3 regions of the [Enterobacter] lignolyticus SCF1 genome follow, and region 2 is predicted to be linked to each of the others. Evidence: predicted binding sites of a transcription regulator. Region 2 holds the regulator's gene; each other region holds the start of a gene.
The links. Region 2 encodes CRP, which controls carbon source genes, mostly activating them, when cyclic AMP is high. Its sites were predicted from a motif close to ATGTGANNNNNNTCACAT; they were not measured.

Region 1 (7,267 bases), 450 kb from region 2:
GCTTTTGCCGCAGTTTCCAGAACAGCGTTGATGGAGTCAGTGCCCACGCAGTTAACTGCCGGCAGAGCAAAGTTGTTTTCTTTTGCTACCTGGAACACTTTCTGAACGTCATCACCAGTGATCACGCCCGGTTTTACGAAATCAAAAATTTTAGACATGTTACGTAGTCCTGTATCTGTATCTTCGACCGTTGAAACGGGTAAGCGAGCCTTTCAGCGCGCTGAAAAACAGGCGGGTTTCCCCGCCTGAACAAACTTACTTCTTAGCGCGCTCTTCGAGCATCGCCACAGCTGGCAGCACTTTGCCTTCCACGAATTCGAGGAATGCGCCGCCGCCAGTGGAGATGTAGGAGATTTTGTCGGCGATACCGAACAGGTCGATAGCCGCCAGAGTGTCGCCGCCGCCTGCGATGGAGAACGCGTCGCTGTCGGCGATGGCGTTAGCAACAATTTCAGTACCTTTGCGGAAGTTCGGGAATTCGAACACGCCCACCGGGCCGTTCCACAGGATAGTTTTTGCGTTTTTCAGGATTTCAGCCAGTTTCTGCGCAGAAACGTCGCCGAGGTCCAGAATCTGCTCTTCATCTTTGATGTCGTTAACAGATTTCAGGGTTGCGGTTGCGGTTTCAGAGAACTCGGTCGCTACGCGCACGTCAGACGGAACCGGGATATCGCAAGTGGTCAGCAGACGCTTCGCTTCGTCAACCAGGTCAGCTTCGTACAGGGATTTGCCCACGTTGTGGCCCTGAGCGGCAACGAAGGTGTTCGCGATGCCGCCGCCGACGATCAGCTGATCGGCGATTTTAGACAGGGAATCCAGAACGGTCAGCTTGGTAGACACTTTAGAACCGCCAACGATAGCCACCATCGGGCGAGCCGGGTTGCCCAGCGCTTTGCCCAGCGCGTCCAGTTCAGCCGCCAGCAGCGGGCCTGCACAGGCAACGTCAGCAAATTTGCCGATACCGTGGGTGGACGCCTGCGCGCGGTGCGCGGTGCCGAAAGCGTCCATGACGAACACGTCGCACAGCGCGGCGTATTTTTTGGACAGCGCTTCGTCGTCTTTCTTCTCGCCTTTGTTGAAGCGAACGTTTTCCAGAACCACCAGCTCGCCGGCAGCGACGTCAACGCCGTCCAGGTAATCTTTGACCAGGCGAACCGGGTTGGACAGCTTGTCTTTCAGGTAATTAACAACCGGCAGCAGAGAGAATTCTTCGTTGTACTCGCCTTCGGTCGGACGACCCAGGTGAGAAGTCACCATCACTTTAGCGCCTTGCTTCAGGGCCAGCTCGATGGTCGGCAGGGAGGCACGGATACGCGCGTCGCTGGTAACTTTGCCATCTTTAACCGGTACGTTCAGATCGGCACGGATGAAAACGCGTTTACCAGCCAGATCCAGATCGGTCATCTTAATTACAGACATGGTGAATCCTCTCGTTGATTCTTGATAAAGTTTTGCAAGCGCCTGAGCGCTTTACCTGAAACCTTGTGCGGCCATCGCTAACGTCGTGTCGAGCATCCGGTTAGCGAAACCCCATTCGTTATCACACCAGACCAGCGTTTTGATCAGGTGCGAACCACTCACCCGCGTCTGCGTGCCATCGACAATGGCGCTGTGCGGATCGTGGTTAAAATCTGTTGAGACCAACGGTAATTCCGTATAGTCAACTATACCATGAAATGCCCCCAGCGCTGCTTTTTGCAGCAACGCATTGACTTCACAGGCTTTTACAGGTTTTTTCACCGTCACGCTAAGATCGATTGCCGTCACATTTATGGTCGGCACACGCACGGCGATGGCTTCAAAACGATCGTTAAACTGCGGAAAAATACGGGTGATACCCGCCGCCAGCTTCGTGTCCACAGGAATAATAGACTGGCTGGCCGCGCGGGTGCGTCGTAAATCAGGGTGGTAGGCGTCAATCACCTGCTGGTCATGCATGGCAGAGTGAATAGTCGTCACGGTCCCCGATTCAATGCCCCAGGCATCATCTAACAGTTTAATGACGGGAATAATGCAGTTGGTGGTGCAGGAGGCGTTTGAGACGATACGGTGTTCGGGAGCAAGCTGGTCATGGTTCACGCCATACACCACCGTCGCATCAAGATCGTTGCCGCCCGGGTGTGAGAACAGCACTTTTCTCGCCCCGGCAGCCAGATGGGCTTCGCCATCGGCACGGCTGCCGTACACGCCGGTACAGTCCAGCACCACGTCAATATTCAGTTCGCTCCATGGCAGAGCGTCAATACTGCGCTCGTGCAGCAGGCGAATGGCATCGTCGCCGACAAACAATTGCTCACGATCCTGGCGAACATCCCAGGCAAAGCGCCCATGGCTGGTGTCATATTTCAACAAATGCGCGATGCCCGCAGCATCCGCCAGTTCATTGATTGCCACCACGGTGATTTCCGCACGACGTCCGGATTCATACAGAGCACGAACCACGTTACGTCCAATGCGACCGAAGCCATTAATCGCTACGCGTACGGTCATAGGTCTCCTGCAAGGCTATCCCTGAGTTGAGGTGGCTGACAGAGTAATCCAGCAACGCACCGAGGGGAATCCTCGCCAGTCACAAACTGCGACTGATTGATTATTTGTCGAACGCTTAAGCAACTGAAACGCTTCAGCTAGAATAAGCGAAACAAGGAATAAAAGAAACGATTGTCCAGACAAACTGGACAGATATCTGACACAGGTCACATTTTCCCAGGCCATTCGCTAAAAAAATTATTCCAGTCGGGGGAATCGCGCTCAGTCCGCCGCCTGCCGGTATCCCCCCTCTGGCGTCATTTCCAGAGTGAGGTCGGCGCGTTGACTGTGTTGCAACACGCGATGCACGTTCGGCCCGTCGGTACGGGCATAAAACGCCTGCGCTTCCTGCGCAGAGAGGCCGCCCGCCTGCTTGCGCGCGATCAGACGCTGGCGCAGCAGGCTCTCCGGTGCACGGATAAAAAGGGTGAAATCGCACCATTCCCGTAACGTCCGCCATTCGGCATCAGTAGAGAGGAGCCAGTTACCTTCAACGATAACCACGGGCGCAGTCACCTCAATGACCTCTTCTACCGGGTCATGACGCTGACGATCGTACTGCGGCCAGCGGCCGTTGCCGTCGCGGATTTGCTGCAGGTTGCGCGCGAATTTTTCCACGTTGAAGGTCTCAGGTGCCCCCTTCTTTTGCCGTAGCCCGTGCGCGTCAAGCCAGACGTTATAGTGGTGAAAACCGTCCATAGGCAGCGTCTGCACCACGGGCAGTTCGGGATGTTGCTGCGACAAATACTGCCAGAAGGTGGTGAGGGTTGATTTCCCTGTTCCCGGCGGCGCGCTGAGAAAGACAATCAGGCGTCGATGGCCAGCACTGGCCTGCAGTCGCCCGAGGCGGGCGAGCAGTGGTTTGTGTACGCGTTCAATCTCATCATCATCGTACCAGGCGTTGGTTTCCAGCCCGTTAATCTGCAACGTTAAATTCACGTATCAAGTTCCTTAAAGATCGTCGCTATCGCCAGCGCCAGCGCCGTTTTGACCATCCCGACAAAACGCGTCTCGGACCAGGCGGCGAAATCGGCGAACTTCATCGATTTCAGCGCGCCGTACAGGGTCGCGTTTTGCGTAATGCAGTTTACGTTGCTGATAAAGTCCCAGGTGATATCGTCGGCAAAACCGGGAATATCATCCTGTCCTTTCAGGTACTGATAAAACTGGGAAAAATGGGTAATGTCGGCATACAGCCATTTATCCATCTTTCCCAGCGCATAAATCAGACGCAACGCCACGTCGATATCGTCAAGCGGCCCGCGCCTGGCGAGCAGCGGCTTCACCGCATATTCCACGATTTCTTCATCATTATTCACGAACAACGACGGCAGGAAACGCTTTACGGCCAGCAGCAAAATGTCATTTGCCTTCGCCATAAACGCGAGTAAATCTTCCTGAGCATCCAGTTGCTCCAGTACATCATCCTCTGTCATCGTCGCCATTCGTTTCTCAATAAATCACCAGGAATGCAGGGAGTCTATTATATTACACGTTCGGTCCGCGCCGCCGATCAGTAATGTTTGCGTACGCAGACCGTCCGCGCCCTGGCGTATTCCGTTCAGTAGCTCGCCGCCCGTCACCCCGGTTGCGCAAAAGAGAATCTCCCGGCTGGCGACCAGTTGATCCCGTGAATAGACGCGATTTACCTCAACGTTCATCGCGGCACAGCGGCGACGTTCGCTGTCGGCAATCCGGCGGTTTTCGACCGACTCCCCTTTCGCCTGGCAAAAATCAACCAGCTCGACCTGCATATCTCCGTCCAGCGCTTTTACCGCGCAGGCGGAGATAACCCCCTCCGGCGCGCCGCCGAGGGTGAACATCAGGTCATAGAGATTCTCCTCCCGGCAGGTCAGCACGCTTGCCGCCACATCGCCGTCCGGCAGGGCGAACACTTTCACACCCAGCCGAGTCGCTTCCTCAATCGCCGGACGTAGCCGCGGCTTATCGAGCGTCGCCATCCGCAACCTCTCCAGCGGTTTGTCCAGCGCCTGCGCCACGTTGCGCAAATTATCCGCCAGCGGTAATGCCAAGTCGATCGCCCCTTGCGCCCGACGGTTCACGACCAACTTTTTCATGTACATATCCGGCGCGTGCAGCAGCGTTCCGCGTGGCGCAAACGCCATCACCGCCAGCGCGTTGCTCTGGCCCATCGCCACCATCCGGGTGCCTTCGATGGGATCCACGGCGATGTCCACTTCCGGTCCAACGCCGGTGCCGACCTGTTCGCCAATCCATAGCATCGGCGCGCGGTCGATCTCTCCTTCGCCGATGACGACCCGCCCCTGAAACGCAATGTCGTTTAGCGCCTCGCGCATTGCGGCAACCGCCAGACCGTCAATTTTATTCTTGTCGCCGCAGCCGATTTGCGGCCAGGCGGCGAGCGCCGCCTGTTCGGTCACACGAAACAGCAGCCATGCCAGAGACATCATGCCGGTACCTCCCCGGTATCCACGCCGAAGTGCGCCAGCAGATGCCGCTCGGCCTTTTCGTTCCAGATACCGTGGGTCTGCGCCACCAGATCCGCCAGCGCCCTGAATAACGGGTCGGCTTTTCCCTTTTCCCCGAATTCAGCAATCGCCGTCAGCGGCATCGTCACACCGTTATAGATAAGCTTTTTACCGCCGGGAATATCGGGCAGATTCAGCACGGTATGCGGTACGGCATCCAGCCCGCCGATGTGCGTCACCATAAAGGAGGGCTGTAGCTGCCCGGTGGCGCTGAGCGCAATAGCCTCTTTCATATCCTCCGTCGAACCGCCGGAGGTCCCCACCACATGAGTGCTGTTGTAGTGCACGTTGTAAAAGTTGAACGGCACCTTGAACGCCTTATCAAGCGGCCCGGCGAAGAAGTTCAGGCAGCCGTCTTCCGCAAGCAGCTCGTCAGCCATTTCCACCACCGACGGCACGGCCGCATAGACGAAGACATCATCAAACCCGGCGCCGCCGGTCAGTGCGCGTAGCATCCCGACCGGATCGTCGTCATCACGGGTATTGACGTAAATAAGCTCAATACCTTTCTCCTTCGCCCACTCGACCGGCAACAGCGTCTTCGCCTGCGTCAGACGCGCATCGTCAATATCCACCACCACCACGCGCGAAGGCTGGATATCGCCATTAATGGCATAGTCAATAGCCCCAATCCCCATCGGCCCTGCGCAGGCCAGCAACGCCAGATTGCCTCCGGGTTTTATCCCCATTCGGTGCTCGTACACATAGGGCGTGGTGTGGTAATTCGCATTGTAGGCGCCAATAATGCAGCACAGCGGTTCCGCCAGCGACGCCGCCGCGAAATAAGAGCCGTGATACGGTAAAACGCAGCCCAGATTAATCGCCACTTCCGGAATAATCATATAGGTGGCGTTCCCGCCAAAATATTCATAGCTGTACCCTGCTGAATATCCGGTTGGCAGCCCCATTGCCGGTTGCAATACAAAACGCTGCCCCTTTTTATACTGCCCTTGCAGATTTTTTCCGACTTCGACAATAACCCCTGCGCACTCGTGTCCGGTAATAACCGGATGGTTTTCCAAATCATCCGGTACGCGCTTATGCTCACAGCCCAATAATGCAGCCTTCCAGGTGGATAAACAGACGCTGTCGGAAATCACGCTGACCAGCAGCTCATTATCGGTGATTTCCGGCAGATCAAATTCACGGATGCGAACATCCCGCTTGCCATATATCGCAGCGACTTTAGTCTTCATAATTAACCTCGGTGAATCAATGCTGGTGTTCAGCGGTAAGTTGTTTAAATAACGTATCCAGCTGCGGGTCACCAATATAGTTATTTATCAGCACTAATGGTTTGTCGGTTACGCGCTTTACCCGCCCTTCCAGACTTGCGTGCGTCACTATCATGTCCGCATCGTCAGGTACGTTTTCAATGGCGTAATGCTTCACATCAATGGTGAGACCGCTTTTTTCCAGACGCTTGCGAAAGGTGGTTGCCCCCATCGCGCTGGATCCCATCCCCGCATCGCAAACGAAAGCGATTCGCTCTACGCCGCGCTGGGAAAACGCCCCTTCCTGCTTCATGGCTTTGACGGTGCCAGCAGAGCGGGCAAACTCGTCTTCACTTTCCGCTGCCGCCGTTTTTTCCATCTTCAGGATGAGAGCGGTGATAAGGAAGGTCACCAGCGTACCAGCCGTCACACCGGCAATTGTCGCCATAAACGACCCTTTCGGCGTCAGGGCGAGATAGGCGAAAATCGAGCCCGGACTCGGCCCGGCAACCAGACCGCCACCCAGCATGTTGAACACCCAGGTGCCGGACATCCCGCCCGCAATCATGCCGACGATCGTCAGCGGCTTCATCAGCACGTACGGGAAGTACAGCTCGTGGATCCCGCCCAGGAAGTGAATAATCATCGCGCCGGGGGCAGAGCGTTTACTCATCCCTTTGCCAAAAAAGGAGAAGGCTAACAGCAGTCCCAGGCCCGGCCCCGGGTTCGACGCCACCATAAAGAAGATCGATTTCCCCTCGACGGACGCCTGCTGCATCCCCAGCGGGTAGTAGACGCCCTGGTCAATGGCGTTGTTAAGAAAGAGGATCTTTGCCGGTTCATTGATTACCGACAGCAGCGGCAGATAGCCTGCATGCACCAGGGCCTCAATGCACTCTTTAACAAAGTTGTTGGCAATCAGCACCGCAGGCCCAATGATTTCAAACCCCAGCAGGCACAGCAGCATACCGGCGATACCTAGTGAGAAGTTATTGATAACCATCTCAAAACCGG
Region 2 (7,267 bases):
ACGCGCCAAAGGATAACGCCAACAGCGCCCAGGCGCGTAAAGACCAGAAGCGCCGGGAAGCGGAGCTCCGTACCCAGACGCAGCCGCTGCGTAAAGAGATTGCCCGTCTGGAAAAAGAGATGGAAAAGCTGCACGCGCAGCTGGCGAAAGCGGAAGAGAAGCTGGGAGACAGCGGGCTGTATGATGTCGAGCGAAAAGCGGAACTGGCAGAGTGCTTACAGCAGCAGGCCAGCGCGAAATCCGGGCTTGAAGAGTGTGAAATGGCCTGGTTAGACGCGCAGGAGCAGCTTGAGCAAATGATGCAGGAAAGTTAATTCTGGCTCGAATTCATAAACACGAAATCTGTCTGGCGGTATAGTAAAACGTAGAATCTTGATAACATCGCACCGTTATGGCTCAAATTACCCCAGTAGATTTCGAACTACCGCCCGCAAACAGCGCTGATTTCATCCCGATGCGGGGTGTGCGTAACCGCCACCTGCAAACGATGATCCCGCGGCTGATCCGCCGTCGGTTAAAATTCACCCCGCACTGGCAGCGGCTTGATCTTCCCGACGGCGACTTTGTCGATCTCGCCTGGAGTGAAGACCCGCAGCAGGCGAGACACAAACCGCGGCTGGTGGTGTTCCACGGCCTTGAAGGCAGCTTATACAGCCCCTACGCCCACGGATTGATTCATGCCGCGAAACAGCGCGGCTGGCTCGGCGTGGTGATGCATTTCCGCGGCTGCAGCGGCGAACCTAACCGCAATCAGCGAATTTACCACTCCGGCGAAACAGAAGACGGCACCTGGTTTTTACACTGGCTGCGCCGTGAATTCGGTACGGTGCCGACCGCGGCCGTCGGCTACTCGCTGGGGGGCAATATGCTCGCCTGCCTGCTGGCCAAAGAGGGCGCCAGCGCGCCATTGGATGCCGCGGTTATCGTCTCCGCGCCGTTTATGCTCGAGGCCTGCAGCTACCACATGGATAAAGGCTTCTCGCGGGTCTACCAGCGCTATCTGCTGAATCTGCTCAAAGCGAACGCCTCGCGCAAGCTCAAAGCGTATCCCGGCACGCTGCCCGTCGATCTTAAACAGCTCAAGAGCGTGCGCCGCATCCGCGACTTCGACGATCTGATCACCGCGAAAATCCACGGCTTTGCCGATGCGATAGACTACTATCGCCAGTGCAGCGCAATGCCGGTGCTGAGCCAGATAACCCATCCGACGCTGATTATCCACGCGAAGGACGATCCGTTTATGGATCATCACTCCATTCCCGCTCAGGAAGAATTGCCAGCGAATATTCAGTATCAGCTGACGGAGCATGGCGGTCACGTAGGCTTTGTCGGCGGCACCCCGCGGCGCCCGCAGATGTGGCTGGAACAACGCATTCCGGACTGGCTGACGCGCTGGTTAGGAGCCGCGCCATGATCATTCCCTGGCAGGAACTCGATCCGCAGACGCTGGATAATCTGATTGAAAGCTTTGTCTTGCGTGAAGGCACCGATTATGGTGAACATGAACGAACGCTTGAAGACAAGGTCGCCGACGTCAAACAACAGCTACAACGCGGGGAAGCCGTACTGGTGTGGTCAGAACTGCACGAGACGGTCAATATTATGCCCCGCACCCAGTTTCGCGGCTGACTATACTAAAACAATTGCTTATTCAGGGAGTTGTTCGACATGTCAGCCAAACATCCGGTGATCGCCGTAACCGGCTCCAGCGGCGCAGGAACCACCACAACCAGCCTCGCCTTTCGTAAAATCTTTGCCCAACTGAACCTCCGCGCGGCGGAAGTGGAAGGCGACAGCTTTCACCGCTACACCCGTCCGGAGATGGACATGGCCATCCGTAAGGCGCGCGATTTAGGCCGTCATATCAGCTACTTCGGTCCGGATGCTAATGATTTTGGCCTGCTGGAGCAGACCTTTACCACCTACGGGCAAACGGGGAGCGGCCAGTCGCGCAAATACCTGCACACCTACGATGAAGCGGTACCCTGGGACCAGGTGCCGGGAACCTTTACCCCCTGGCAACCGCTGCCGGAGCCTACCGACGTGCTGTTCTACGAAGGGCTGCACGGCGGCGTCGTGACGCCGCAGCACGATGTGGCGCGCCATGTGGACCTGCTGGTCGGCGTGGTGCCCATCGTCAACCTGGAGTGGATCCAAAAGCTCATTCGCGATACCAGCGAGCGCGGCCACTCCCGCGAAGCGGTGATGGATTCGGTAGTGCGCTCAATGGAAGACTACATCAACTTTATCACGCCGCAGTTTTCGCGCACCCATATCAACTTCCAGCGCGTGCCGACGGTCGATACCTCGAACCCGTTCGCCGCCAAAGGCATCCCCTCGCTGGATGAGAGCTTCGTGGTGATTCATTTCCGCAATCTGGAAGACATTGACTTCCCATGGCTGCTGGCCATGCTGCAGGGCTCATTCATTTCACATATGAATACGCTGGTGGTGCCGGGCGGCAAGATGGGGCTGGCAATGGAGCTTATCATGACGCCGCTGGTGCAGCGGCTGATGGAAGGGAAGCGGATCGCCTGATCATAGTCCCTCTCCCGGTCAGGAGAGGGTCAGGATGAGGGCATCAACGCGCACGATGCCCCCTCCATTACGCCTCAATCACTTCGTATGAATGCGTGATATTCACCGCTTTCTCCAGCATTAACGCCACCGAGCAGTATTTTTCCGCCGAAAGATCCACCGCGCGCGATACGGCCGCATCCTTAAGCGCTTTGCCTGTCACGATGAAGTGCAGGTTGATGTGGGTAAACAGGCGCGGCGCCTCTTCGCGGCGCTCGGAAGTCAGCTTCACTTCGCAGTCGGTCACGTCGTTGCGCCCTTTTTGCAGAATCGACACCACGTCAATAGCGCTACAGCCGCCTGCCGCCATCAGCACGACTTCCATCGGGCTTGGCGCTTTATCACCGGAGTTGCCATCCATCAGGATCTGGTGGCCGGAAGCTGACTCACCCAGAAAGGTTAAACCTTCGACCCACTTCACTCGCGCTTGCATATTCGTTAACTCCTGGTTGCATTTTTTCTGACAGATTACGCGTACATAACATTTCTCGCAACGGAAGGCGACCTGCGTCATGCTGAAGCGAGACACCAGGAGACATGCGGCGAAAGCTATGCTAAAACAGTCGGGATGCTACAGTAATACATTGAAGTACTGCATGTATGCAGAGGACATCTCAATTACAGGCTGCATCAAAATCCGACAGCCGACTTCCCAGGTACAGGGAAGGATACGATTGCAAAGCCAGTGGCAATCTCATTGCTGCCGCTGGAGAAAGCTTATAACAGAGGATAACCGCGCATGGTGCTTGGCAAACCGCAAACAGACCCGACTCTTGAATGGTTCTTGTCTCATTGCCACATTCATAAGTACCCATCGAAGAGCACGCTGATTCACCAGGGTGAAAAAGCAGAAACGCTGTATTACATCGTGAAAGGCTCCGTTGCAGTACTCATCAAGGATGAAGAAGGGAAAGAGATGATCCTCTCTTACCTGAACCAGGGCGATTTCATCGGTGAATTAGGCCTGTTTGAAGAAGGTCAAGAGCGTAGTGCCTGGGTACGTGCTAAAACTGCATGTGAAGTGGCTGAAATTTCATACAAAAAATTCCGTCAGCTGATCCAGGTTAACCCGGATATTCTGATGCGCCTCTCTTCTCAGATGGCTCGTCGCCTGCAGGTGACCTCTGAAAAAGTCGGCAACCTCGCCTTCCTGGACGTTACGGGTCGTATCGCGCAAACCCTGCTGAACCTGGCGAAACAGCCGGACGCCATGACGCACCCGGACGGTATGCAGATCAAAATCACCCGTCAGGAAATTGGTCAAATCGTGGGCTGTTCTCGCGAAACGGTAGGCCGTATCCTGAAAATGCTCGAAGATCAGAACCTGATCTCCGCCCACGGTAAAACCATCGTGGTTTACGGTACCCGCTAAGTCCACCACACGGCGTATTGCCCCCGCAACACGCCGTTTTTGTCTTTATACTCATGTGGCGCCGACTGATTTATCACCCCGAAGTTAACTACGCATTGCGGCAGACGCTGGTGCTCTGCCTGCCGGTTGCCGTCGGCCTGTTCCTGGGCTACCTGAACTACGGTCTGCTGTTTTCCCTGGTCCCCGCCTGCTGCAACGTCGCCGGCCTCGACACGCCCCATAAGCGCTTTTTCAAGCGCCTGATTATCGGCGGCTCGCTGTTTGCCGGCTGCAGCCTGGCGGTACAGCTGCTGCTGGCGCAGGACGTTCCTTTGCCGCTGATCCTCACCGGGCTTGCCATGACGCTCGGCGTCACCGCCGAGCTCAGCAGCCTGCACGCGCGCCTGCTCCCGGCCTCGCTCATCGCCGCCATCTTTACGCTCAGCCTTGCGGGCAATATGCCGGTGTGGGAGCCGCTGTTGATCTACGCCTGCGGCACCCTCTGGTACGGCGTATTTAACTGGTTCTGGTTCACCCTGTGGCGCGAGCAGCCGCTAAGAGAATCCCTCAGCCTGCTCTACCGCCAGCTTGCCGACTACTGCGAAGCCAAATACAGCCTGCTGACCCAGCATACCGACCCGTCGACCGCGCTGCCGCCGCTGCTGAACCGCCAGCAAAAGGCGGTTGACCTGATCACCCAGTGCTACCAGCAGCTGCACATGCTCGCGGCCAATAAGAACAGCGAATATAAGCGCCTGCTGCGCGCTTTTCAGATGGCGATGGATCTGCAGGAGCATATCTCCGTCAGCCTGCACCTGCCGGAAGAGGTGCAGAAGCTGGTCGAACGCAGCCACGCCGAAGCGGTGATCCGCTGGAACGCGCAGACGGTCGCCGCGCGCCTGCGGGTAATGGCTGACGATATCCTCTACCACCGCTTCCCGCAGCGCTTTTCAATGGACAAACAAATAGGCGCGCTGGAAAAAATCGCCCGCCAGCATCCGGATAACCCGGTCGGGCAGTTCTGCGCCTGGCACTTCAGCCGGATCGCGCGCGTTTTGCGCCTCCAGCGGCCGCTGTACCCGCGCAATCTTATGGCGGATAAAGAGCGTCGCCTGCCGCTGATCCCTGCGCTCAGAAGCTATCTGTCGCTTAAATCACCGGCCTTTCGCAACGCCGCGCGCATCAGCGTGATGCTGAGCGTCGCCAGCCTGATGGGGGTGGCGCTGCATCTGCCGAAGCCGTACTGGATAATGATGACGGTGCTGTTTGTGACGCAAAACGGCTATAGCGCGACCCGGGTCAGAATCTTTCACCGGGCGGCGGGAACGCTGGTCGGACTGGTTATCGCCGCCGGGGCTCTGCATTTCCACGTGCCGGAAGGCTACACTCTGGCGGCGATGCTGCTCATTACGCTCATCAGCTACCTGACGATTCGGAAAAACTACGGTTGGGCGATGGTCGGTTTTACCGTCACGGCGGTGTACACGCTGCAGCTGCTGACCCTCAACGGCGAGCAGTTTATCGTCGCCCGCTTTATCGATACGGTAATAGGCTGTCTGATAGCGCTTGGCGGGATGGTCTGGCTCTGGCCGCAGTGGCAGAGCGGCCTGCTGCGCAAAAACGCCCACGACGCGCTGGAGGCCGACCAGGACGCGATGCGTCTGATCCTGAGCGATGACCCGCAGGCGCCGACGCTCGCCTACCAGCGTATGCGGGTCAATCAGGCTCACAACGCGCTGTTTAACTCGCTCAACCAGGCCATGCAGGAGCCCGGCTTCAATTCGCACTATCTGGCGGATATGAAGCTGTGGGTGACCCACAGCCAGTTTATCGTCGAACATATCAACGCCATGACCACGCTGGCGCGCGAGCATAATATGCTGACGCCGGATCTGGCCGAGCGCTACCTGCAGTCGTGCGAAATCGCTCTGCAGCGCTGCCAGCAGCGCCTTGAGTATGACGAGCCCGGCGGCAGTAACGATGCCAACATCATGGAGTCGCCTGAAATGCTGTCCCATGGTCCGTTAAGCACCATGGAGCAGCACCTGCAGCGCGTGCTTGGCCACCTCAGCACCATGCACACCATTTCGTCGGTGGCCTGGCGCCAGCGCCCGCGTCATGGGATCTGGCTGCGCACCCGGCTTAGCGAGCGCTAACCACCGCGCCGACCGCACGGGCAAAGCGCGCCATCCCTTCATCGATGTCCGCGCTTTCCACCACCAGCGACGGCGCAAAGCGCATTACGTCCGGCCCGGCGTTAAGCACCATCACTCCCGCCTGCGCGCCCGCGTGTAAAAACTCGCGCGCGCGCCCTTTGTACTGCGGTTTTAGCTCGGCGCCGATCAGCAGCCCCATCCCGCGGATCTCGCTGAAGACATCAAACTGCGCGTCTATCTGCTGCAAATGACCGACGAACTGCTCACGTTTGGCGCTCACGCCGTTCAGCACTTCAGGCGTATTGATAATGTCAAATGCCGCCCCGGCGACCGCACTGGCCAGCGGGTTGCCGCCATAGGTTGAGCCGTGCGACCCCACATGAAAGGCGCTGGCGATATCCTGTGTGGTCAGCATCGCACTGACCGGAAAACCGCCGCCCAGCGCTTTCGCGGTGGTGAGAATATCCGGGGTCACACCGTAGTGCATATAGGCAAACAGCGACCCGGTACGCCCCATGCCGGACTGCACCTCATCAAACACCAGCAGCGCCTGATGCTTATCGCACAGCTCGCGCAGACCCTGCAAAAACGCGGGCGTCGCCGCCGTCACGCCGCCTTCGCCCTGAATCGGCTCCACCACCACCGCGCAGGTATGGTCATCCATCACCGCGGCAACGGCGTGCAGATCGTTAAACGGCACATGGATAATATCGGCCGGTTTGGGACCGAAGCCATCGGAGTATTTCGGCTGTCCGCCAACGGAGACGGTAAACAGCGAGCGCCCGTGGAAGGCGTTATGGAAGGCGATAATTTTGCTTTTATACGGGCTGTGGCGGGTTGAGGCATAGTAGCGCGCCAGCTTAAAGGCGGTTTCATTGGCCTCGGTCCCGGAGTTCATAAACACCACGCGCTCGGCAAAGGTCGCATCAATCAGCTTACGCCCCAGACGCAGCGCCGGTTCGTTAGTAAACACGTTGCTGGTGTGCCACAGGGTTTCGCCCTGGCGCTTGAGCGCCTCCACCAGCGCCGGATGGCAGTGCCCCAGCGCCGTTACGGCAATGCCGCCCGCGAAATCAATATACTCCTTGCCCTGCTGATCCCACACACGGCTTCCCTGCCCTTTCACCGGAATAAATTCCGCCGGGGCATAGATAGGGAGGATCACTTCATCAAAAGTCGCGCG
Region 3 (7,267 bases), 800 kb from region 2:
GAGGCGAAGCCGATCATGATGCCGGTCACGATGTTACAGGTCAGCACGATGAACACGGCGGTGATAAGGCCCGCCATCGCGTCCACAAAGTCGTTAAAGTCGATTTTCGCCACGTTGCTCAGCATCAGCAGGCCGACGTACATCAGCGCAGGCGCCGTCGCGTAGGCCGGAACCAGATAGGAAAGCGGCGACAGGAACAGGATCAGCAGGAACAGCACGCCGACGGTAATCGCCGTCAGGCCGGTTTTGCCGCCCGCCGCCGTACCGGCTGCCGACTCAATGTACACCGCCGCAGGCGCCGCGCCGACCAGGCCGGAGAACACGCTGCTCAGGGAGTCGGTGGTCAGCGCTTTACCGCCGTTGATGATCTGGCCGTCTTTATCCAGCAGGTTTGCCTGGCCGGCCACCGCGCGGATGGTGCCGGTCGCGTCAAACACCGCGGTCATCACCAGCGCCAGCACGCTCGGCAGCACGAGCGGGTTCAGCGCGCCCATAATATCGAGGCTGCCAATCAGCGAATTGCCCTTGTCATCGCTCAGCGACGGCATGGCGAAAACGCCGGAGAAGTGCACGTTCGGGTCGAAAATCAGGCCGACAATAGAGACGCCGATAATGGTCAGCAGAATGCCTCCCGGCACCTTCAGTTTTTCCAGGCCGATAATCACCGCCAGACCCACCAGCGACATAATCACCGGGAAGCTGGCGAAGTGGCCCAGCGTGACCGGCAGACCGTCCAGCGGGTTTTTAATCACCAGCCCCACACCGTTGGCGGCGATGAGCAGCAGGAACAGGCCGATACCGATGCCGGTGCCGTGCGCAACGCCCTGCGGCAGGTTGCGCAGGATCCAGCTACGGATGCCGGTGGCGGAAATCACCGTAAACAGCACGCCCATCAGGAACACCGCGCCGAGCGCAACCGGAATACTGATGTGCTGACCCAGCACCAGGCTGAATGCGGTGAACGCCGTCAGCGAGATGGCGCAGCCAATCGCCAGCGGCAGATTTGCCCACAGCCCCATCACCAGCGAACCGACGCCGGCCACCAGGCAGGTCGCGACAAACACGGCCGCAGGCGGAAAACCGGCCTTACCGAGCATGCCTGGTACGACGATGACGGAGTACACCATCGCCAGGAAGGTGGTTAAACCGGCGACGATTTCCTGACGAACCGTACTGCCGCGAGCAGAAATTTTAAACCAGGCGTCCAATGAACCGCCGGTACGCGCTGAAGGCGTAGACATAGCAAACATCCCCTGAGAGTTTTTTATCATCCGTTCATCTGCGTGGTGGACCTTCTACTGTCAGTTAAGCGTCATCTCCATGTGCTACATCGCGGCAAAGGGGAGCCGCAAAAAAGCAAACGATTAACTCCGCGCAGAAAAAAACGGGTTTTAACGATACCCTTCGGCCTTTCCGGCTACTGAAAACAGCGTCAGAAAGGCGTCGGGTGAAAAAGGCAAACGATTATCTGGCTTTTAGCAGGGCGTTTTCAACAGATGTTTGCGCCATTTCGCTAAATTTCGCCGATGGCGGCGAAGAAATCGACAACGTATGCGCAAACGTTATCGTCCATGCGCAATCTGGCAACACTTTTGTTCAAAATAACGAACGAAACCGTCGCCATTTGCCGGAAAACTTTTGCCGAAAAAATCACCGCTTCAGGTGGCAAATCCACGCTCAGGGAATAGAATTAAAGTGTCAGCACAATCCGGAACCTCCAACCCACATGTGATCGACTGAGGGGTGTTGATGTCGGGGGAGACCCTCCCGTGAACCAACGGGATAGAGTGAAAGACAAAGACCGGGAAACACGAAAGCGCCCTCTGTGGCGCTTTCGTTTTATTCGTCATCCATAAAATGCGCGCCCGGCCCTTTCTCGCCGAGCTTATCGCCCGGGTTGCGCAGCGGACAGTCCCGCCGCGACAGGCAGCCGCAGCCGATACAGCCGTCAAGCTGATCGCGCAGCGCCACCAGGGTGTGGATGCGCCGGTCCAGCTCCTCGCGCCACTGGGACGAGAGGTGCTTCCACTCTTTGGCGCTGAGCGTATGGCCTTCGGGCAGCACCCCGAAGGCATCGCTGATGGTGGACAGCGGAATCCCAATGCGCTGCGCAATCTTGATGATCGCCACATAGCGCAGCACGTCGCGGCGGTAGCGCCGCTGGTTGCCCGCATTGCGGGTACTCTGAATAAGCCCTTTGCTTTCATAGAAATGCAGCGCCGAGACGGCAACGCCGCTACGCTTCGCCACTTCGCCGGGCGTCAGCAGCATTTTGATGCGGGGAGATTTCTTTTCCATAAAGCGCTTTACCTCAAGTTAACTTGAGGAATTATACTCGCCCGCAGACAAAACGACGAATCGAGATTTGAGAAAGAGGCCGCTTATGTCCCATCACGATATTATTCAAACGCTGATTGAATGGATTGATGAACATATCGATCAACCGCTTAACATTGACGTAGTCGCCAAAAAATCCGGCTATTCAAAATGGTATCTGCAGCGGATGTTCCGCACGGTGACGCATCAGACGCTGGGCGACTATATCCGCCAGCGACGCCTGCTGCTGGCGGCAGAAGCGCTAAGAACCACGCAGCGCCCGATTTTTGATATTGCGATGGATTTGGGGTATGTCTCGCAGCAGACCTTCTCGCGCGTATTCCGCCGCGAATTCGATCGTACGCCGAGCGACTACCGCCATCAGATTTCGGCCTGAACGGTCTGCTGCACCGGGCGCTGAAGCCACTGTATAAACGCCTGCGGCGGCATCGCCCGGGCAAAATACCACCCCTGGCAGTACTGCACCCCGCGCTTGAGCAGCCAGGCGGCCTGCTCATGCGTCTCGACGCCCTCCGCAATCGCCTTGAGCTGCAGGCTCTGCGCCATCTCGATGATATGCTCGACGATCAGGTGGCTGGTGCTGTTGGTGGTGAGCGTGTCAACGAACGATTTATCAATTTTCAGGATATCTACGTTCAGCGAGTACAGATTGTGCAGGTTGGAATAACCGGTGCCGAAGTCATCGATCGCTACCTCATAGCCCGCCTGACGAAACGCCTGGATCACCGGCGTGGTCTTCGGCACGTCGATAAAGCCCCGCTCGGTGACCTCGATTTTAATCTGCTGCGCCCGCACCCGGTACTGCCGCGCCTTTTCCGAAATTAACGAAATCAGCCGCGAAGAGTGGAAATCCGAGGCCGAGAGATTAATCGAAATATACAGCTGCGGGTTGTTTTGCAGGAAAAAGCCCAGGTCGGTAAAGACGCACTCCACCACATAGTCGGTTATCTGCTCGATAAACCCCTCTTTTTCCGCCAGCGGAATAAACTCCGCCGGGCTCATCACCGGACCGTCAAACCCGGGCCAGCGCAGCAGCGCCTCCGCGCCGACGCACTGGTTGGATTTGATATCGATAATGGGCTGATAGTGCAGGCAAAGCTGCCGCCGGGTTAATGCCCGCATCAGCAGGCGCTTTGGCGCATTGAACCGCTGCTGCGTACGCGACCACACCAGCAGAATCAGCATGCTGCAAATCAGGCCGAGCGGCAGCGTCAGCGTCGCCTGATGGCGGAAGTTCTGGTAATAGCGCGCATTTGACGATGACACAATAATAGCGATAGGACGTCGCGGCGAAAGCGCAATCGTATAAAACCGATCGTGACGTTCAAAGGCGTAGTCGCTATCGCGGATCAGCGATTTGAATGACGCCAGGTTGGCATTCTCGCTGCTCGAGAAGAATTCATTAGTTTTTGTATCGTAGACGCCGAATGCCAGGGACGCATCATCCGTGATCACTTCACCATAGGAGAGCGGGTTAATCACCACGACGTATTGTCCCCGCTGCATATAGGTCATGTTATAGCCGGGATAGAAAGGCGTATTACGGTAATAATAAATGGCGATATCGGGTTTGCGGTGGTAATTGGCGGCAGGCATTATCCAGGGTTTATCCGGCCGAACGGCGGTTGAGCATAAAAACCGGTCATCTCTGGCATAAATTAAGTCGGCGACATATAAACGGCCGCGAATAATATTTAGCATCTGCTGCTGATGCTGCGGCGTACAGATATCGCCGCGATATTGCTCCGCCGCATCGCGGGCTAAATCCGCCTGACGAATCACGTGTTCCGTTTTCGCCAGCACCAGATGAGCGAAGGTGCGTAGCTGGGCATGCGTTTCCGCCTCAGCCCGGATTTGCGCGAACCAAAGCGCGAGCATCACGGGTAGCAGCACCACCGTGATAAGCCCTACCCCACGCAGCATCTGACGTCGCGCACTACGATTCATTTCAGCTAAATCCCTGCATTTACGCACCTGTCTTTCAGGCTGAATGCTTTTTTAACAGGTGATTACGTTGCATGAATCATTCGGTATTAGCAACTCTCTTTTTACAGCAAAATACACATATCAGACGATTATGATAATATTTTTCCGTAAGCCAAACTGAAAGAGAAGCCGACGTTTTCATTAAGTTCGCTATTAATTAGGCAATTCAGATGCATGCTGTTTACATTGCCAGCAGCAGACCCGGACGCCGACCCTGTCCGTATTGCGGGGGTTTTCCGCTGCCAGGCGCACAAAAACCCCGGCAATCCGCTGGTGAATAAACCATCAAACGTGATATAGTTCACACATTAAAATGCAACGGAACACTCTGTTTCATTAACTTATTGAATGCCAAACGATAGCCGATCCCCCTCGTACCGAGGAGCAACCGTGCGCTATCTCCGGCACGTTTTCTCAGAGGGGAGTTTTATGGCTTCAATTACCGCCAGCGTCGTACTGCTGCGCTGGCCGCTGGTAAGCGCCGGGCTGATGTTTCTGGCCAGCACGCTGAATATCCAGCTGCGTAAATCAGATTTTGCCGGTCTTGCCGTCATCAGCAGCTGCCTGGGCATCGCGGCGGCATGCTGGTTCGCCACCGGCCTGCTCGGCATCACGCTGGTTGATATCGCTGCCGTCTGGGGCAACATCAAAACCGTGATGATCGAGGCGATGAACCAGACGCCGCCGGAATGGCCGATGGTGCTGACCTGATAAACGATAGCCTCCTGCCGGGGGCATTTTTTTGCCCCCATGTTCCCCCCTACGGCGCTCTCTTTCCCTTACAACTCACCCTGTTTTGGCTAGACTCAAAAGATGCACCATGCGGAGTGCCGCGCCATGAATGCCATCTCTTTCTCTTTGCAGCGATTCATTATCGCAAGCGTTACCTGTCTCACCGCCCTGCTGCTCGTCGGCGCCGTGCGCGCCGCGCCCGCGCAGGATAAACCGCCGAAGCAAGAGGAGCGTGAGACGCTGGAAGTCAACATCAACGATATGCTGAAACCCTGGAAAGGGGATCTTCCCGGTATGCTCGACAGGCGGGTGATCAGGGTATTGACCACCTACAGCAAGACCTTTTTCTTCATCGATAAAGGCACTCAGCGCGGCGCGACCCACGACATCTTTATTGAATTTGAGCGCGGCCTGAACAGCAAGCTCGCCAAAGAGAACAAGCTGAAACAGCGCCACCTGAAAGTACGCATCCTCTTTGTGCCGGTTGCGCGCGACCAGCTCTTCACCGCGCTCAACGAGGGTAAAGGCGATATCGCCGCCGCCAACCTCACCATCACCCCCGGTCGCCAGGCGCAGGTGACGTTTACCGAACCGCTCTACCCGAACGTGAAGGAGCTGCTGATTTCTGGCCCAGCCTCTCCCGACGTGGAGAACCTCGAGGCGCTTTCCGGTAAAACGGTATTTGTACGCCCGTCATCAAGCTACTACGAGAGCCTGACGGCGCTGAATGCCCATTTCGCCAAAGAATCGCGCCCGCCGGTGACCCTGGAGGCCGCTCCCGAAGCGCTCGAAGATGAAGATCTTATCGAGATGCTGAGCGCAGGACTGATTCCGCTGATCGTCGTCGATCGCCACAAGGCGCTTTTCTGGAAACAAGTGTTTCCAAAAATTCAGGTGCACGAAAACATCGTCCTGCGCGATAACGCCAGCATCGCCTGGGCGGTACGCAAAGACGACCCGCAGCTGCTCGCTCTGCTGAATACCTTCATTAAAGAAAACGGCCAGGGCAGCACGGTCGGCAATACCATTCTGCTGCGCTATCTCAAAGATGCTAAATACGTCAAAAACGCGGCGGCGGAGAAAGAGCGGCGTAAATTTCTGGCGATGGTGGAGCTGTTTAAAAAGTACGGCGAGCAGTATGACGTAGACTGGCTGCTGATGGCCGCCCAGGGCTATCAGGAATCACGCCTTAACCAGTCCGTCCGCAGCCCGGTGGGCGCCATTGGCGTCATGCAGGTGATGCCGAAAACCGGTAAAGAGCTCAAAGTCGGTGATATTCGCAGCCTGGACCCCAATATCCATGCCGGGGTGAAATACATGCGCTGGATGATAGACCAGTACTACGGCGACGAACCGATGACCCCCCTCGATAAGGCGCTTTTCTCATTTGCATCTTATAACGCCGGACCGGCGCGCATCGCCCGCCTGCGGGTAGAGACCCAGCAACGCGGTTTTGACCCTAACATCTGGTTTGGCAACGTCGAACATCTGGCCGCCGAGAAGATAGGCGCCGAAACGGTGACCTACGTCAGCAATATCTACAAATACTACATCGCCTACCGGCTCATTATGGACGAGCAGGCGCGTAAGCAGAAAGCGACAGAGGAATCTAAAAGCAAGCTGACGGCTGAAAAAGCAAAAGCCCCGTAAGAGAACGGGGCCCGACGCCATTTTCGGTTTACAGAACATCTTCAGAGAAGACGATTTCTGCATTTGGGTGAATTTTCACAAGCGATGCAGGCAGCGATGTTGTAATTTTACTCTTCAGCAGTTTGTCGAAGATCTCTTTTTTATGTTCGCCAGTGACCATTAATATCACCTTTTTTGCCGACATAATTTCCTGCAAACCTAAGGAGATACCAAACTTAACATCGTGCTTTCCCGATACCATCGGATGCGATTGGGACGCTACGTGCAGATCAACTTTACTGACATTCACCGGCAAACCGTCGTTTGGTTCGATAAAACCAATATGACCGTTCATTCCCAGACCAATAATACACAGGTCAGGGCTCTGTACGGCAGCCATCGCATTCTGAATACGTTCGACTTCGGCTTCCGGTGCGACCCCTCCGTCAAAGGCGATGTAATTTTCTGGTGTAATTCCCCAGGGTTTAACAACATGCTCATCTAAATACTGCTCGCATGAATTTTCATTGCTCTTACTAAGGCCGACCCACTCATCCAGCTTAATAACTTTGGCTTTGCTCGC

Region 1: the regulator CRP is predicted to act here: its motif matches at 2,685-2,702, upstream of epd (erythrose-4-phosphate dehydrogenase).
Region 3: the regulator CRP is predicted to act here: its motif matches at 4,613-4,630, upstream of ENTCL_RS20500 (YjcB family protein).

What each region holds. Positions count from the first base shown of each region.
Region 1 covers NC_014618.1:855,764-863,030, reverse strand. Annotated here, with positions in the region: gene fbaA (class II fructose-bisphosphate aldolase) at 1-158, opposite strand, end outside; gene pgk (phosphoglycerate kinase) at 256-1,419, opposite strand; gene epd (erythrose-4-phosphate dehydrogenase) at 1,471-2,490, opposite strand; gene ENTCL_RS04130 (nucleoside/nucleotide kinase family protein) at 2,752-3,468, opposite strand; gene ENTCL_RS04125 (MltR family transcriptional regulator) at 3,465-3,974, opposite strand; gene glpX (class II fructose-bisphosphatase) at 3,990-4,961, opposite strand; gene ENTCL_RS04115 (zinc-binding dehydrogenase) at 4,958-6,235, opposite strand; gene ENTCL_RS04110 (PTS mannitol transporter subunit IIBC) at 6,252-7,267, opposite strand, start outside.
Region 2 covers NC_014618.1:402,669-409,935, reverse strand. Annotated here, with positions in the region: gene ENTCL_RS01875 (ABC transporter ATP-binding protein) at 1-314, shown strand, start outside; gene ENTCL_RS01870 (hydrolase) at 392-1,414, shown strand; gene ENTCL_RS01865 (YheU family protein) at 1,411-1,629, shown strand; gene ENTCL_RS01860 (phosphoribulokinase) at 1,669-2,538, shown strand; gene ENTCL_RS01855 (OsmC family protein) at 2,606-3,010, opposite strand; gene crp (cAMP-activated global transcriptional regulator CRP) at 3,317-3,949, shown strand; gene ENTCL_RS01845 (YccS/YhfK family putative transporter) at 4,003-6,084, shown strand; gene argD (bifunctional acetylornithine/succinyldiaminopimelate transaminase) at 6,071-7,267, opposite strand, start outside.
Region 3 covers NC_014618.1:4,415,978-4,423,244, forward strand. Annotated here, with positions in the region: gene ghxP (guanine/hypoxanthine transporter GhxP) at 1-1,241, opposite strand, end outside; gene ENTCL_RS23295 (hypothetical protein) at 1,448-1,732, shown strand; gene soxR (redox-sensitive transcriptional activator SoxR) at 1,840-2,298, opposite strand; gene soxS (superoxide response transcriptional regulator SoxS) at 2,384-2,713, shown strand; gene ENTCL_RS20495 (EAL domain-containing protein) at 2,698-4,284, opposite strand; gene ENTCL_RS20500 (YjcB family protein) at 4,753-5,034, shown strand; gene ENTCL_RS20505 (MltF family protein) at 5,161-6,705, shown strand; gene ENTCL_RS20510 (6-phosphogluconolactonase) at 6,734-7,267, opposite strand, start outside.